Alkalihalobacterium alkalinitrilicum: one gene and its partner. The protein of the gene in region 1 binds, or shares a complex with, the protein of each later gene. Links are inferred from orthologs where the notes say so. Each region holds a gene or a part of one and is shown on either strand. Other genes may lie near its edges.

Region 1 (2,877 bases):
TGGAGATGAAGACTACATTAACAAAATCAACCAAGGTTGGTTTGATTTTGATGTAATCGTTGCAACTCCTGATATGATGGGTCAAGTTGGTAAACTTGGTCGTGTACTAGGACCAAAAGGTTTAATGCCAAACCCTAAAACAGGAACAGTAACTTTCGATGTAGAAAAAGCTGTGAATGAAATTAAGGCTGGTAAAGTAGAGTACCGTGTAGATAAAGCTGGAAATATCCACTGCCCAATTGGTAAAGTTTCTTTTGAAACAAATAAGCTAGTTGAGAACTTATCTACAATTGTTGATACTCTAATGAAAGTTAAACCTGCTGCAGCAAAAGGAACATACATGAAGAACGTTGCTGTTGCATCTACAATGGGTCCTGGTGTGAAAGTTAACGTAGGTTCTGTTGCAAAATAAATGTTGACACTGATCGATCGATAGAGTATACTTCTTTAAGTGTTCTATTGATTGAAAATGTTAATAGCAATCCATACCGTAGACAGTAGGAGCGTTAAACGCTTAATTTCCTACCGAGGTTGTCATTTAAGTTATTTCTATGACTAATATGACCTCCGTATGTCTATATGCGGAGGTTTTTATATTGGCTTCTGAACGGTATGAAAAACCATAGGAGGTGTAAGAATGAGCGTACTTGCAAAAAAACAAGAGGTTGTAACTGAAATTGCGAATAAACTTCGCGACAGCAAGTCAACTATTATCGTTGACTATCGTGGATTAAACGTAGCTGAAGTTACTGAACTTCGTAAACAACTTCGTGAAGCAGGCGTTGAGTTCAAAGTATATAAAAATACGATGGCACGTCGTGCGACAGCTGAAGTAGAATTATCTGACTTAGACGCACAACTAGTTGGGCCAACTGCAATCGCTTTTGGTGGTGAAGATGTTGTTGCGCCTGCAAAAATTATCAATGAGTTCGCAAAGAAACATGAAGCTCTTGAAATTAAAGCTGGTGTAATCGAAGGTCGTATTGCAACAGTGGAAGAAGTGAAAGCTTTAGCAGAACTTCCTTCTCGCGAAGGTTTACTTTCTATGTTGCTTAGTGTACTTCAAGCTCCAGTTCGTAACTTTGCATTGGCTACAAAAGCTGTTGCTGATCAAAAAGAAGAACAAGGTGCATAATTGTTACGGAAACTTAAGTTTTGGATAAAATACTAAAGATCTGATTAGGAGGATTTATCATGAGTAAAGAGCAAATCTTAGAAGCAATCAAAGAAATGACTGTATTAGAATTAAACGATTTAGTAAAAGCAATCGAGGAAGAGTTTGGCGTAACTGCAGCTGCTCCTGTAGCAGTTATGGGTGGCGCTGCTGGTGCTGACGCTGCTGCTGAGCAAACAGAATTTGACGTAATTCTTACAAGCGCTGGCGGATCTAAAATCAATGTTATCAAAGTTGTACGTGAAATCACTGGTCTTGGCTTAAAAGAAGCTAAAGGTGTGGTAGACGGTGCTCCAGCTCCAATTAAAGAAGGCGTTTCTAAAGACGAAGCTGAAGAAATGAAAACTAAACTTGAAGATGCTGGTGCTTCTGTAGAAGTTAAGTAATTCAGTTTAATAAAGAAGACTGGGTGAGGCTAAGCCGCACCCAGTTTTTTTGTAGTTTACGAAAAGTTAACGATTTATTCTACTGATTAGGTACTTAGCAAATAATAGATGAATTTATTATTCAATCTATCAGTATAAAAAAAACTAGAGAAGTAAAAATAAAAAGATGTAATTTGAATTGTGGGGTTGTTTAAATGACCAATCATTATTTTTCTGAAAAACCAAGTGTTGAAAGTAATCGAAGTACATTTGTATTTGACTTGAGAGGAAGTACCCTAAAATTTACTTCTGACGCTGGAGTGTTTTCGAAGCGTGAAGTTGATTTTGGGAGCCGCTTGTTACTAGATGCGTTTACTTTTCCTGAGGTTAAAGGGGATATTCTAGACATGGGGTGTGGATATGGGCCAATCGGATTAGCGTTAGCGAAAGAGAACAAGGCACTAACGGTGTACATGGCAGATATAAATGAACGAGCAGTAGAGTTAACAAAAGAAAATGCGACGGATAATAAAATCACCAATATAAAAGTGATCCAAAGCAATTTATTTGAAGCGATTGAAAAAGATAATTTTGCAGCCATTTTAACGAACCCACCTATTCGTGCTGGGAAATCGACTGTGCATCAGATCTTTGAACAAGCATATTCCAAATTAGTTTCGGGAGGGCAGTTGTGGGTTGTTATTCAGAAAAAACAAGGAGCTCCATCCGCAATTGAAAAACTAAAAATACTCTATACAAACGTTGAAGTAGTTCAAAAGAAAAAAGGTTATTTTATCATTCAGGCAGAAAAAAATTGACTATATCTATCTGTTGTGTTATTGTTATTTAATGCGTATAACCGCCAATTTTTATGCACATTGTACATTAAAAATCAATACAAATTTATTGTATATTTTGGAAATGGTTGGTTATACTTATATAATCGTCGTAATGGTAAGAAGTAGGTGTGATAACAATATTATCCATCTTTTCTTTTAGTTCAATTGGGTTTTGATCCATTGTACGAAGAACATTATAATAAGCGAGATTTGAGGGGTGAATCAGTTGACAGGTCAACTAGTTCAGTATGGACGCCACCGCCAACGAAGAAGTTATGCGAGAATTAAAGAAGTATTGGAATTACCAAACTTAATTGAAATTCAAACAGCTTCTTATCAATGGTTTCTTGATGAGGGTTTACGAGAAATGTTTCAAGACATCTCACCGATTCAGGATTTTACAGGCAATCTAGTCTTAGAGTTTATCGATTACAGTCTTGGAGAACCGAAATATCCAGTAGATGAATCAAAAGAACGAGATGTTACATATGCTGCTCCT
Region 2 (12,243 bases), 1.8 Mb from region 1 along the record:
AGCACTCGTTTCATTCTTAAGAACAATCAACCATGACAAAGGATTAAATATTGGCGCACGGCATATTACAGTTTCAACGAGTGGCATCGTTCCATATATTTATAAGTTTGCTGATGAAGGGATGCAAATTAATTTTGCAATTTCACTTCATGCTCCAAATACAGAACTACGTTCAAAACTTATGCCGATCAATCGAGCATATTCGTTACCTAAACTAATGGAGTCTATTGATTATTATACGAATAAAACAGGACGTCGCGTTACGTTTGAGTATGGTTTATTTGGAGGCGTGAATGATCAAGCGGAACACGCTGAAGAATTGGCTGATTTAATTAAAAATCTAAAATGTCATGTAAACTTAATTCCGGTAAATTTTGTACTAGAAAGGGATTATAAGCGGACACCTAAAGAGCAAATCTTTGCTTTTGAAAAAATTCTAAAAGATCGTGGTGTTAATGTAACGATCAGGAGAGAGCAAGGACATGACATAGATGCTGCTTGTGGGCAGCTCCGAGCGAAGGAGCGTAAAGAGGAGACGAGGTGAAGAATTCATGAAGTATGCATTTAATACGAGTGTAGGAAGAGTGAGACCCCATAATGAAGATAGTGGAGGAATTTTCCTACACCCTAAAGGAGCCGTTTTGGCAATAGTTGCAGATGGTATGGGGGGGCACCAAGCTGGTGACGTTGCAAGTCAAATGACAAGTGATATTCTACAACAAAGATGGTTAGCTACATCAGAGTTACGGAAACCAACTGAAATTGAACAATGGATACGAGAATCGATTGAGGTTGTTAATGAAACCTTGTTTATGCATGCTAAAGAAAATCGAGACTGTCAAGGGATGGGGACAACGGTCGTTGTTGCTGTTTGTACGAATGATTTCGTATCTTTAGGTCATGTTGGAGATAGTCGTGGATATTTGCTAAACAGATGTGGATTTCAACAGAAAACTTCTGACCATTCTTTAGTCAATGAACTCGTCCGAACAGGTCAAATCACAGTTGAACAAGCGGAGCACCATCCGAGAAAAAACGTGCTTCTTCGTGCGCTTGGAACAGAACCTACCATCAAAATTGATGTAGAAACGGTCGATTGGGAAGAAAATGATACGATTATACTTTGTTCAGATGGGCTTTCAAATAAAGTAACGGATCTTGAGATCGAGGAGTTGCTCCAAACTAAAGGTCATAGCGTTAACGAAAAGGTAGACAAGCTTATAAAGATGGCGAATGAACGTGGAGGAGAAGACAATATTACCGTAGCGATTGTCCACTATACTCATGACCGTCAGGAACAGGGGTGACGTTTATGATAGGTACACGCATTAACGGTCGTTATCACATTTTAGAAACGATTGGCGGCGGCGGAATGGCATTTGTGTATAAAGCACGTGATGTTATTTTGGATCGTATCGTTGCTGTTAAAGTTTTACAGCCACAATTTTCAAGAGATGAACAGTTTATTAAGCGATTTAGACGTGAAGCTCAAGCGGCTACAAGTCTAGCACATCCGAATGTTGTTAGTATATTTGATGTTGGAGAAGAAGAAGATTTATACTATATCGTAATGGAATACGTAGAGGGACCAACATTAAAAGAATTAATTCAAGACCGTGGAGCCCTTTCACTTGATGAAACTATTGATATTATGTCCCAAGTTACATCAGCAATTGCTCACGCACATGCAAATCAAATAGTTCATCGGGATATTAAACCGCATAATATATTGATTAGTAAGAATGGTGAAGCAAAAGTTACTGATTTTGGTATTGCGCGTGCAATGTCAAGCGCGACGATTACTCATACTAATTCTGTTATGGGGTCCGTCCATTATCTATCACCTGAACAAGCAAGAGGTGGAGTTGTTACTTACAAGTCAGATATTTACTCTCTAGGAATTGTTCTTTATGAGATGGTAACGGGTCAGGTTCCTTTCTCGGGAGATACAGCGGTAACAATTGCTTTAAAACATCTTCAAAATGATGTTCCCTCCCCAAGACAAATCAATCGATTGATCCCGCAAAGTGTTGAGAATATTATTCTACGTTCTACTGCAAAAGATGCATTTCATCGATATGAAAGTGCTTTAGAAATGGGGGAGGATCTAGAAACAGCTTTAGATTCGTCACGTGCAAATGAACCCAAATTTACAGCTTCGGATGATGATGATGATGTCACAAAAGCGATTCCAGTCATTAAAGATCAAGGTCATTTAGAAAATTTAGATAAAACGATAGAAGTTAAGCCTTTAGATAATAAAACTGAGAAAAAAAAGCCTGCCAAACCACCAGAAAAGAAAAAAAAGAAAAAACGTTGGTTAACGACGTTACTCGTTATATTTTTCTTAATTATTGGCTCAGGAATAGCTGCTTTTGCCATTTTTCCAACTCTTTTAAAAGTAGATGAAGTAGAAGTTATCGATGTCATCGGTAACGAAATTCAAGAAGCTGAAGATTTGTTAGACGACCTTGGCCTTATCGTAGTACAGGAAAGAATTCCTGATGATGAAGTTCAAGCAGATCATGTTATACGTCAAGATCCTGCGGGGGGATCAGTGGTAAAAGTAGGGAGTACGGTGAAGTTGTTCGTAAGTGAAGGTCAAGAAAAGTATGAAATGCCTAATGTTGTCGGTATGCAAAGAGATCGAGCAGAGCGCATCTTGATTGATTTCGAGAATATCGAGTATCAGGAACGGCAATCGGATGAACCGCCAGGGATTATTTTAACACAAGAACCACAATCAGGCACTCATATCATTGCCGAAGAAACGACGGTTTATTTAACATATAGTGTTGAGCAAACTATAACTTTAAATAATTTACGAGGATTAACAGAACAAGAAGCGTATAATTACTTAGATGGAGAAGGTCTTTTAGCAAATGTAACATATGAACACTCGAATAATGTACAAAAAGATCATATCATTTCGCAGTCCCCAAGTGCTTTTACACAAGTTAGGAAAGGTTCAGAAGTAGCAATCACAGTTTCAAAAGGTCCTGAGCCGCAAAAACCAGTGGAGCCGAAAGAAGAAGAAAAAGAACCAACGAAAACGATTACCAGTGTACTTCCAGTTCAAGTAGATGAAGGAGATTCACCGCATATATTGATACGTTATGAAGATGCTACGACAGATGGGGAAAAAGTATTTTTTGATGATACGATTACAGAGTCTGTAACATTTCGAATTCCGTTAACAGTTACGCCAACTATAGATGGTTCTTATAAACTTTACATCGATGGAGAACTTTATAATACGTATGATTACACGTACTAACAATTTATTTAATAATGAGGCTGTTTTCATAAAAATAATGGAAATAACTCAACAGGCGTTGGTTGTATTAATGGCCAATTCTGAATGAAGAGTCTAATCAGTAGGAGACAGTCTCAAAGATCAGGAGGATTTCATGCCAGAAGGAAGAATAGTTAAAGCCCTGAGTGGCTTCTATTATGTCCACAATGAAGAGGGTATGTTTCAATGTCGTGGTCGAGGTGTTTTTCGTAATCAAAACATTAAGCCACTTGTTGGTGATTTTGTTCATTTTGAAGCAGAAAACCGAACAGACGGCTATATTTTGGACATTTTTGAACGTGAAAATGAAATGATTCGTCCACCAATTGCAAATATCGATCAGGCTATTTTAGTTTTTTCCGCTTTAGAGCCTGATTTTAGCCCGCTTTTATTAAATCGTTTTTTAGTCCATATCGAAGCTCACTATATTGAACCACTTATTTGTATAAGCAAAGTCGATTTATTAGACGATATTAAACAGCAAAAAATTATAAAATACAAAAGTGATTATGAGAGTATTGGTTACCAGGTGATTATGACATCGATAGAAACGAAGGAAGGGATTGGAAATGTCATCCCGTTCTTAAAGGATAAAGTAACTGTTATCGCAGGACAATCAGGAGTAGGGAAGTCATCATTACTAAATACTTTACATCCTGAATTAAATATTGAGACGAATGAAATATCCACTCATTTAGGACGTGGTAAACATACGACGAGACACGTTGAATTATTAGCAGTCGGAGAAGGTTTGGTTGCAGATACCCCTGGATTTAGTTCGTTAGATTTTGTCGGGATTGAAGCAGAAGATTTGTCCTTATATTTCCCAGAAATGAAAGAAAGAATGGGAGCTTGTAAATTCCGTGGGTGCACTCATACGAGTGAACCGAAATGTGCAGTGAAGGCAGCGGTTGAAGCAGAAGATATTCTAGAATATCGGTATGAACATTATTTACAGTTTTTAGATGAAATAAAAAGCCAAAAGCGGAGGTATTAATCATGATAAAAATAGCACCCTCGATTTTATCAGCAAATTTTGCAAAACTTGGAGAAGAGGTTAAAGATGTGGAACGTGGAGGTGCGGATTATATCCATATCGATGTGATGGACGGTCATTTTGTTCCGAATATTACAATTGGACCCTTAATTGTAGAAGCGATCCGACCAGTTACAACACTTCCACTAGATGTTCATTTAATGATTGAAAATCCTGATTTATATATTCCTCAATTTGCAAGTGCAGGTGCAGATATTATCACCGTTCATGTTGAAGCTTGTCCGCATCTTCATCGAACCGTTCACCTGATTAAAGAACATGGTGTCAAAGCGGGAGTAGTCTTAAATCCTGCCACTCCTGTAGATACAATCCAACATGTCATTAGTGACCTAGACATGGTGTTGTTAATGACTGTAAACCCTGGTTTCGGGGGGCAAAAATTCATACATAGTGTATTACCGAAAATTACTGCTGTATCTGAAATGGCTAAATCAAAAAAACTAAATATTGATGTTGAAGTAGATGGTGGAGTTAACGAAGAAACAGCAAAATTATGTATCGAAGCTGGTGCCAATGTATTAGTTGCAGGTTCAGCTATCTATAATAAAGATGATCGTTCTGCGGCTATTCAAGCGATTAGAGGATGAAGAACATACCTCCTCCAAATCGATTAATGAAAAAATGGTTTGTCCTATTTCTTAAACCAAGTTGCATAAGAGTGGTAGTTTTGCATATGAATGGTTGTAGGGTAGAACTAAATGGTGAAACTCAGTGGGGAACTCACATGAAAAAAAAGGGTACTATTTTGTCAGTGATGAATATACTAGTATAAATGAGCATTCATGAAATCATCCTTCATTTATTCGTTAGTCGGTAGCAATTCATGTTGAGGAGGAGGAGCTATGAAATTTTATACGATCAAGCTGCCTAAATTTATTGGCGGGTTTGTAAGAGCGATCCTAGGTTCGTTTAAAAAAAATTAAGAATCCAAAAATGCACCGTACCTGCCTAAAGACGGTGCATTATTTGGTTTGAAAAAACACTCTTTTGATTAAATAATTCTAGGAAAAATACAAAAAAACAAGAGGTCGACAAGTGTCAGCCTCTTGTTTCTTCAACGAAGCATGAAAGGACTTCGTTTAGTCTACACTGATAGTAGACATAATTCTTATACGCGTTCTACTTTACCAGACTTTAATGCACGAGCTGAAACATAAACTCGCTTCGGTTTGCCGTCAACTAAAATACGAACCTTTTGAACGTTAGCTCCCCATTTGCGCTTTGTTTTATTCAACGCGTGTGAACGCTGGTTTCCTGTGCGTGCTTGTCTACCAGTAATATAACATTTACGTGCCATAATACGCACCTCCTTAAACCCAATTAATCCAACCGAAATTTTTGTTCGGTTTTTAATTCATACTCGAATATCTTAGCATAGGGATTTTTATAATGCAACAGTTTCCAACTAATATTCAGTAAATATAACGAATCAAAACTTAACTTTATCAATGGATGTTTCTTGACAGCAACTTTCAGTAGAGTTAGCTTTTAAATTAAGGGATAGTATAGTAAAATGACGATACCCAAACATATTATAAAAGGGGGACATGTTAATGCCTGTAGAATTAAAAACACAAATGGGAGTTATTGATGTTTCTAAAGATGTTGTTGCAACAATAGCTGGTGGAGCTGCTGTCGATTGTTATGGAATCGTAGGAATGGCTTCGCAAAAACAATTAAAAGATGGTTTAAGTGAAATCTTAGGGAAAGAAAACTTTCAACGTGGTGTCATCATTCGAGAAGAAAATGAAGAAATTCATATTGATATGTACATCATTGTAAGTTATGGTACAAAAATTTCTGAAGTAGCTCATAATGTGCAAACGAAAGTGAAGTACCAACTAGAGAAAATGTTAGGTTTGGTTGTAGACTCAGTGAACATTTTTGTTCAAGGGGTGCGAGTGATCAACCCTTAAGTGAGTTAGGAGGAAAGATTTGTGTCAACAAATGGAATTGAGGCAATTCAATTAGCGCAAATGTTTATTCAAGGTGGCGCTAATTTAACAAAACATGCAAAAATCGTTGACTCATTGAATGTGTTTCCTGTGCCAGACGGCGATACGGGAACAAATATGAATTTGACGATTACTTCTGGAGTAAAAGAAGTTAGACAAGCATCGCAACAAAGTATTGCTGTAGTTGCCCAAGCATTTTCTAAAGGACTCTTAATGGGTGCGAGAGGTAACTCTGGTGTTATTTTATCCCAGCTTTTTAGGGGGTTTGCTAAAGGTGTCGAAGGAAAAACAACAATGGGTGGTAAGGACTTAGCGGTTGCTCTCGAATTAGGAGTGACAACAGCTTATAAGGCTGTAATGAAGCCAGTTGAAGGAACGATATTAACAGTGGCAAAAGATAGCGCTAAAGCAGCTGAAAAAGCTGCGAAAAAAAGTGAAGATCCAATCTCAGTAATGGAATACGTATTAACAGAGGCCAAAGCTTCTTTAAAACGGACACCAGATTTGTTGCCTGTTTTAAAAGAGGTGGGAGTTGTTGATTCGGGTGGACAAGGTCTTGTTTATATTTACGAAGGGTTCCTAGCGGTCTTAAAAGGTGAAACAATTTCAGGCCAAGAAGTGGAAACGCCTTCAATGGAAGACCTCGTTAAAGTTGAACATCATAACGCTCAAAGTATGTTAGCTACCGAAGATATTGAATTTGGCTATTGTACTGAAGTGATGGTTAAGTTCGACGAGGAAAAATTAAGACTAACACCTTTTAGTGAAAATGATTTCCGACAAGAATTAAATTCATTTGGTGATTCTCTTCTTGTTGTTTCCGATGATGACTTGCTAAAAGTACATATTCACGCCGAGTCACCTGGTGAAATTCTAAATCGAGCACAACGTTTTGGAAACTTAATCAATATTAAAATTGAAAATATGAGAGAACAACATACTCATTTATTAGATGAAACGAAAGCGGTTTATGGTGATGAAGCGGTTAGCCAAATTCCAACAGAAAAGAATGAGTATGGGGTCGTTACGGTATCGATGGGCGATGGAATTGAAGATTTATTTAAAGGGCTTGGGGCAAGCGTGGTCATACCAGGCGGACAAACGATGAATCCAAGTACAGAAGATATTGTTTCCGCAATACATAAAGCAAATGCTCATAAAGTGATTGTGCTTCCGAATAACGGCAATATTATTATGGCAGCTGAACAAGCTGCAGAGGTAGCAGATGCTGAAGTTATTGTTATTCCTTCCAAGTCTGTACCTGAAGGGTTAGCGGCGCTGCTTGCATTTAATCCTTTAACTTCCCTCGATAACAACGGGACAACCATGACGGATGCGATGGCAGGTGTAAAAACAGGGCAAGTCACATATGCTGTTCGTGATACGAATATGGACGGTATCGAAATTAAAAAAGATGACTATATGGGAATTTCTGAAAAAGAAATTGTTTCTGCTGGTTCATCTTTAGTTGATGTAACAAAACAATTGTTACAAGTTATGTTAGACGAAGATTCCGAAATTTTAACGGTTATCTGGGGAGTAGGAGCAACTGAAGATACAGTAGCTGATATAACTTCTTTCGTGAATGAAAAATTTGAAGATGTAGATGTAGAAATTCATGAAGGTAAACAACCTTTGTATTCGTTTATATTAGCAGTTGAATAAGATCATAATTAATGAGGCTGACTCTAAGTTTCTGTGCGCTCTACTCTTACACGGTATTTCATTTTCGTGTAGAGATGCCTAGCACTTTGCTTTTGGTCAACCTCATTTTTAAAGTGAGGTGAAAGGATTGAAGTACCGTACAGTGTTTGACATTATTGGTCCAATCATGATAGGTCCATCTAGTTCTCATACTGCAGGAGCTGCAAGAATTGGTCGCGTGGCTCGAACGTTGTTTGGCAGAGAACCAAAATGGGCCAATATTTACTTTTATGGATCTTTTTCAAAAACGTATAAAGGTCATGGTACCGATGTGGCAATTGTAGGTGGTCTTTTAGATTTTGATACTTTTGATAAACGTATTACAAGTGCCATTCAAATTTCCAAAACAAAAGGAATTGAAATTAATTTTTATGAAGAGGAAGCGGTGACAGATCATCCGAATACGGCAAAAATTATTCTTGGTGATGAAACAGATAAATTGGAGTTAGTTGGGATATCCATTGGTGGCGGAAAAATAGAAGTTATTCAACTCAACGGTTTCGACTTAAGACTTTCAGGTAATCATCCCGCAATACTTGTTGTGCATAACGACCGCTATGGTGTCATTGCGAGTGTATCCAATATATTAGCCAAATACCAAATTAATATTGGTCATATGGAAGTATCAAGAAAGGAAAAAGGACAAGAAGCTCTTATGGTTATTGAAGTTGATCAAAATGTAGACGAGTCTTTACTAAAAGAGATGGAAGCTTTACCTAATATTCATAAAGTGACTAAAATCCATGACTAGTAAATTGGAGGTTAATGATGTTTCGAAATGTTGCGGAATTAATTGAGTTAGCAGAGTCCAATCAAATTCCAATTTCTGAAGTGATGATTAAGCAAGAGATGGAAGTATCGGAAAAAAGTCAAGAAGCCGTATTTTCTTTAATGGAAAAAAACCTCGATATTATGGAAGAAGCAGTGAATCGAGGAATAAAAGAAAACATTAAATCCGTATCGGGTCTAACTGGCGGTGATGCTGTTTTATTACAAACATACATCCAATCAGGAAAGTCACTTTCTGGAGATGTTGTTTTAGATGCAGTAAGTAAAGCTATTGCAACAAATGAAGTCAATGCTGCGATGGGAACGATTTGTGCAACACCAACAGCAGGTTCCGCAGGTGTCGTGCCTGGCACATTATTTGGATTGCAAAATAAACTTAATCCGACAAAAGAACAAAAAGTAAGGTTTCTTTTTACAGCAGGGGCCTTTGGGTTTGTGGTAGCTAATAATGCTTCCATTTCAGGAGCGGCAGGTGGATGTCAAGCTGAGGTAGGATCTGCAACAGGTATGGCAGCAGCAGCGATCGTTGAGTTAGCTGGTGGAACACCAAGTCAATCTGCTGAAGCGATGGCTATTGCTTTAAAGAATATGCTCGGACTCGTTTGTGATCCAGTCGCAGGTCTCGTGGAAGTTCCCTGTGTAAAAAGAAATGCAATAGGAGCATCGATTGCCATTGTTGCTGCTGATATGGCATTAGCAGGTATCACAAGTCGGATTCCGTGTGATGAAGTGATCGATGCGATGTACAAAATAGGGCAGACGATGCCTATTGCTTTGCGCGAAACAGCACAAGGTGGATTAGCGGCTACCCCAACTGGCCGAGAGTTAGAAGCTAAAATATTTGGGATTTCTCTTGATAAAAAATGAGTCATTTAGTACAACCTGTAACCATATTAAAGGGAGTAGGAGAAGAAACTGGAAAACAGTTGGGGAATTTAGGAATTCATACGGTTGGAGATTTGCTAGAATATTTTCCGTTTCGTTATGAAGATTATCGAATAAGAGAAATACATGAAGTACAACACGATGAAAGAGTAACGATCGCAGGGATCGTTCATAGTGAGCCAACCGTAAGGTATTTCGGTAAAAAGAAAACAAGACTATCTGTCCGGGTATTAATCGACAATGTACTGATTACAGCTGTCTTTTTTAATCAAGGATTTATAAAAAAACAATTACAGATTGGCAGTTCTATTACTCTAACAGGTAAATGGGATCGTCACCGTTTGACCTTAACAGTGAACGAATTTAAGCTTGGTGACGTAACTCGACAAGATGAAATAGCACCAGTTTATTCTGTTGGAGGAAACCTAAAGATGGCCACGTTAAAAAAAATAATCTATCAGGGACTAAAGGAGTATTCTAATGAAATTCCAGAAATACTCCCTCCTTTTATTTTAAAAAAGTATAAATTACTATCCAAAAAAGATGCTGTCCTAAGGTTACACTATCCACAAACATTGGAACTGGTCAAACAAGCTCGGCGACGAATGGTCTACGAAGAATTTCTCCTTTTTCAATTAAAAATGCAATCGTTTCGTAAGTTTAAGCGAGAACAGACAAAAGGTCTACCGATGCCGATTGAACGTGAAAAAGTTGAACAATTTATTCAGACCTTACCGTTTCCCCTAACAGGAGCACAACAGAGAGTCGTTAAAGAAATTATGAAAGACTTGGTATCTGATTATCGGATGAACCGCTTGTTACAAGGAGATGTTGGCTCAGGAAAAACAGTTGTAGCAGCTATTGCCATGTATGCAACGGTTCAAGCAAGTTTTCAAGCCGCTTTAATGGTGCCAACCGAAATTCTAGCGGAACAACATGTTAGTTCCATTACGGAATTATTATCTCCATACGGTATAGAAGTCGCACTTCTATCAGGGTCTATAAAAGGAAAAAAACGTCGTGAACAACTTGAAAGGGTACGAACAGGGGAAATACATGTCGTCGTTGGAACACATGCACTCATTCAAGATGACGTCCACTTCAAGAAGCTTGGACTCGTCATTACAGACGAGCAACATCGCTTTGGAGTAGAACAACGTCGTATACTTCGTGATAAAGGAGAAAATCCTGATGTATTGTTTATGACGGCAACGCCTATTCCGCGTACTTTGGCTATCTCCGTATTTGGTGATATGGATGTATCGGTTATAGATGAAATGCCAGCAGGAAGAAAAACGATTGAAACGTATTGGGTCAAACACGATATACTAGAGCGTGTATTACATTTTATTGAAAAAGAAATAAAAAAAGGTCAACAAGCGTATGTCATTTGCCCACTGATTGAAGAATCTGAAAAGTTAGATGTACAAAATGCAATTGATGTTCATGCGATTTTACAAGCTCACTTTAAAGACTATCGAGTCGGGTTAATGCATGGGCGTCTCCATCCATCTGAAAAAGACGAAGTAATGGAGGCATTTAGTAAAAACGAGTCACAGATTCTCGTTTCAACGACTGTTGTTGAGGTTGGAGTGAATGTTCCTAATGCAACCGTCATGTTGATTTATGATGCAGAAAGGTTCGGTTTAGCGCAACTTCATCAATTAAGAGGTCGGGTCGGACGAGGGGAACATCAGTCTTATTGTATATTATTAGCGGATCCAAAGTCGGATGTAGGAAAAGAACGAATGAGGATTATGACTGAAACGACTGACGGTTTTACACTATCCGAGCGAGATTTAGAGCTTCGTGGACCTGGTGATTTTTTTGGTCACAAACAAAGCGGTCTTCCTAATTTTAAAGTAGCAGATGTTGTTCATGATTACCGAGCGTTAGAAGTAGCAAGACAAGATGCGGTCGAATTTGTGAACTCTACTAGCTTTTGGAAAGATCAAGAGTATAAATCACTTGTTTATTATTTAGAAGAGCAAGGTATATTAAGTGGAGAAAAACTAGATTAACTATTGCTATTCAATAGTTGGAATTATATACTACTATTAGTACCTAGTCATATATTTAACTTTAAGAAAGTTAATGTCTCTTAAGGAATAAAAAAAGGCATCGTTTTCGCTATTTTTTGCGGGAATTATGTTTTTCTAATGGATGGTGGCGTACATGAAAAAGTCAAAAAAAGAACGCCAAAAGCTGTTAAAAGAAACGATTGAAACAAATCCATTTGTAACCGATGAGGAACTAGCTAAAACATTTTTAGTTAGTGTTCAGACGATTAGATTAGACCGAATGGAGTTATCTATACCTGAACTGAGAGAACGAATTAAGGATGTTGCTAAGCAGCAACTTGATGAAGTAAGAGCCTTACCAATTGAAGAAGTCATCGGGGAAATTATAGATCTTCAACTTGACGAAAGTGCTATTTCACTATTGCAAATTGGGAACGAACATGTTTTTTCACGAACGAAAATCGCTCGTGGACACCATTTATTTGCGCAAGCCAATTCGTTAGCAGTAGCTATTATTAATGATGAACTCGCATTAAC

The links.
Region 2: rplL (region 1) and rpmB share a complex: the UniProt entries of both Escherichia coli proteins name them as parts of the 50S ribosomal subunit. The link is inferred for Alkalihalobacterium alkalinitrilicum from one-to-one orthologs.

The regions. Positions count from the first base shown.
Region 1 is NZ_KV917368.1:3,613,482-3,616,358, reverse strand. It holds rplL (50S ribosomal protein L7/L12), read left to right. Parts: upstream 1-1,194; coding sequence 1,195-1,560; downstream 1,561-2,877. Other genes in the region: rpoB (DNA-directed RNA polymerase subunit beta), read left to right, coding at 2,605-2,877; BK574_RS17550 (class I SAM-dependent methyltransferase), read left to right, coding at 1,755-2,357; rplJ (50S ribosomal protein L10), read left to right, coding at 638-1,135; rplA (50S ribosomal protein L1), read left to right, coding at 1-412. UniProt on the Escherichia coli protein: The binding site for several of the GTPase factors involved in protein synthesis (IF-2, EF-Tu, EF-G and RF3). Is thus essential for accurate translation.
Region 2 is NZ_KV917368.1:5,404,071-5,416,313, forward strand. The notes cover bases 4,056-6,948. They hold rpmB (50S ribosomal protein L28), read right to left. Parts: upstream 5,650-6,948; coding sequence 5,461-5,649; downstream 4,056-5,460. Other genes in these bases: rsgA (ribosome small subunit-dependent GTPase A), read left to right, coding at 4,056-4,292; rpe (ribulose-phosphate 3-epimerase), read left to right, coding at 4,295-4,939; spoVM (stage V sporulation protein SpoVM), read left to right, coding at 5,195-5,275; BK574_RS26170 (Asp23/Gls24 family envelope stress response protein), read left to right, coding at 5,906-6,268; BK574_RS26175 (DAK2 domain-containing protein), read left to right, coding at 6,290-6,948. Also shown: dual-specificity RNA methyltransferase RlmN, read left to right, coding at 1-544; BK574_RS26135 (Stp1/IreP family PP2C-type Ser/Thr phosphatase), read left to right, coding at 552-1,307; pknB (Stk1 family PASTA domain-containing Ser/Thr kinase), read left to right, coding at 1,313-3,277; more of rsgA, read left to right, coding at 3,411-4,055; more of BK574_RS26175, read left to right, coding at 6,949-7,972; sdaAB (L-serine ammonia-lyase, iron-sulfur-dependent subunit beta), read left to right, coding at 8,100-8,762; sdaAA (L-serine ammonia-lyase, iron-sulfur-dependent, subunit alpha), read left to right, coding at 8,780-9,667; ATP-dependent DNA helicase RecG, read left to right, coding at 9,664-11,706; transcription factor FapR, read left to right, coding at 11,861-12,243.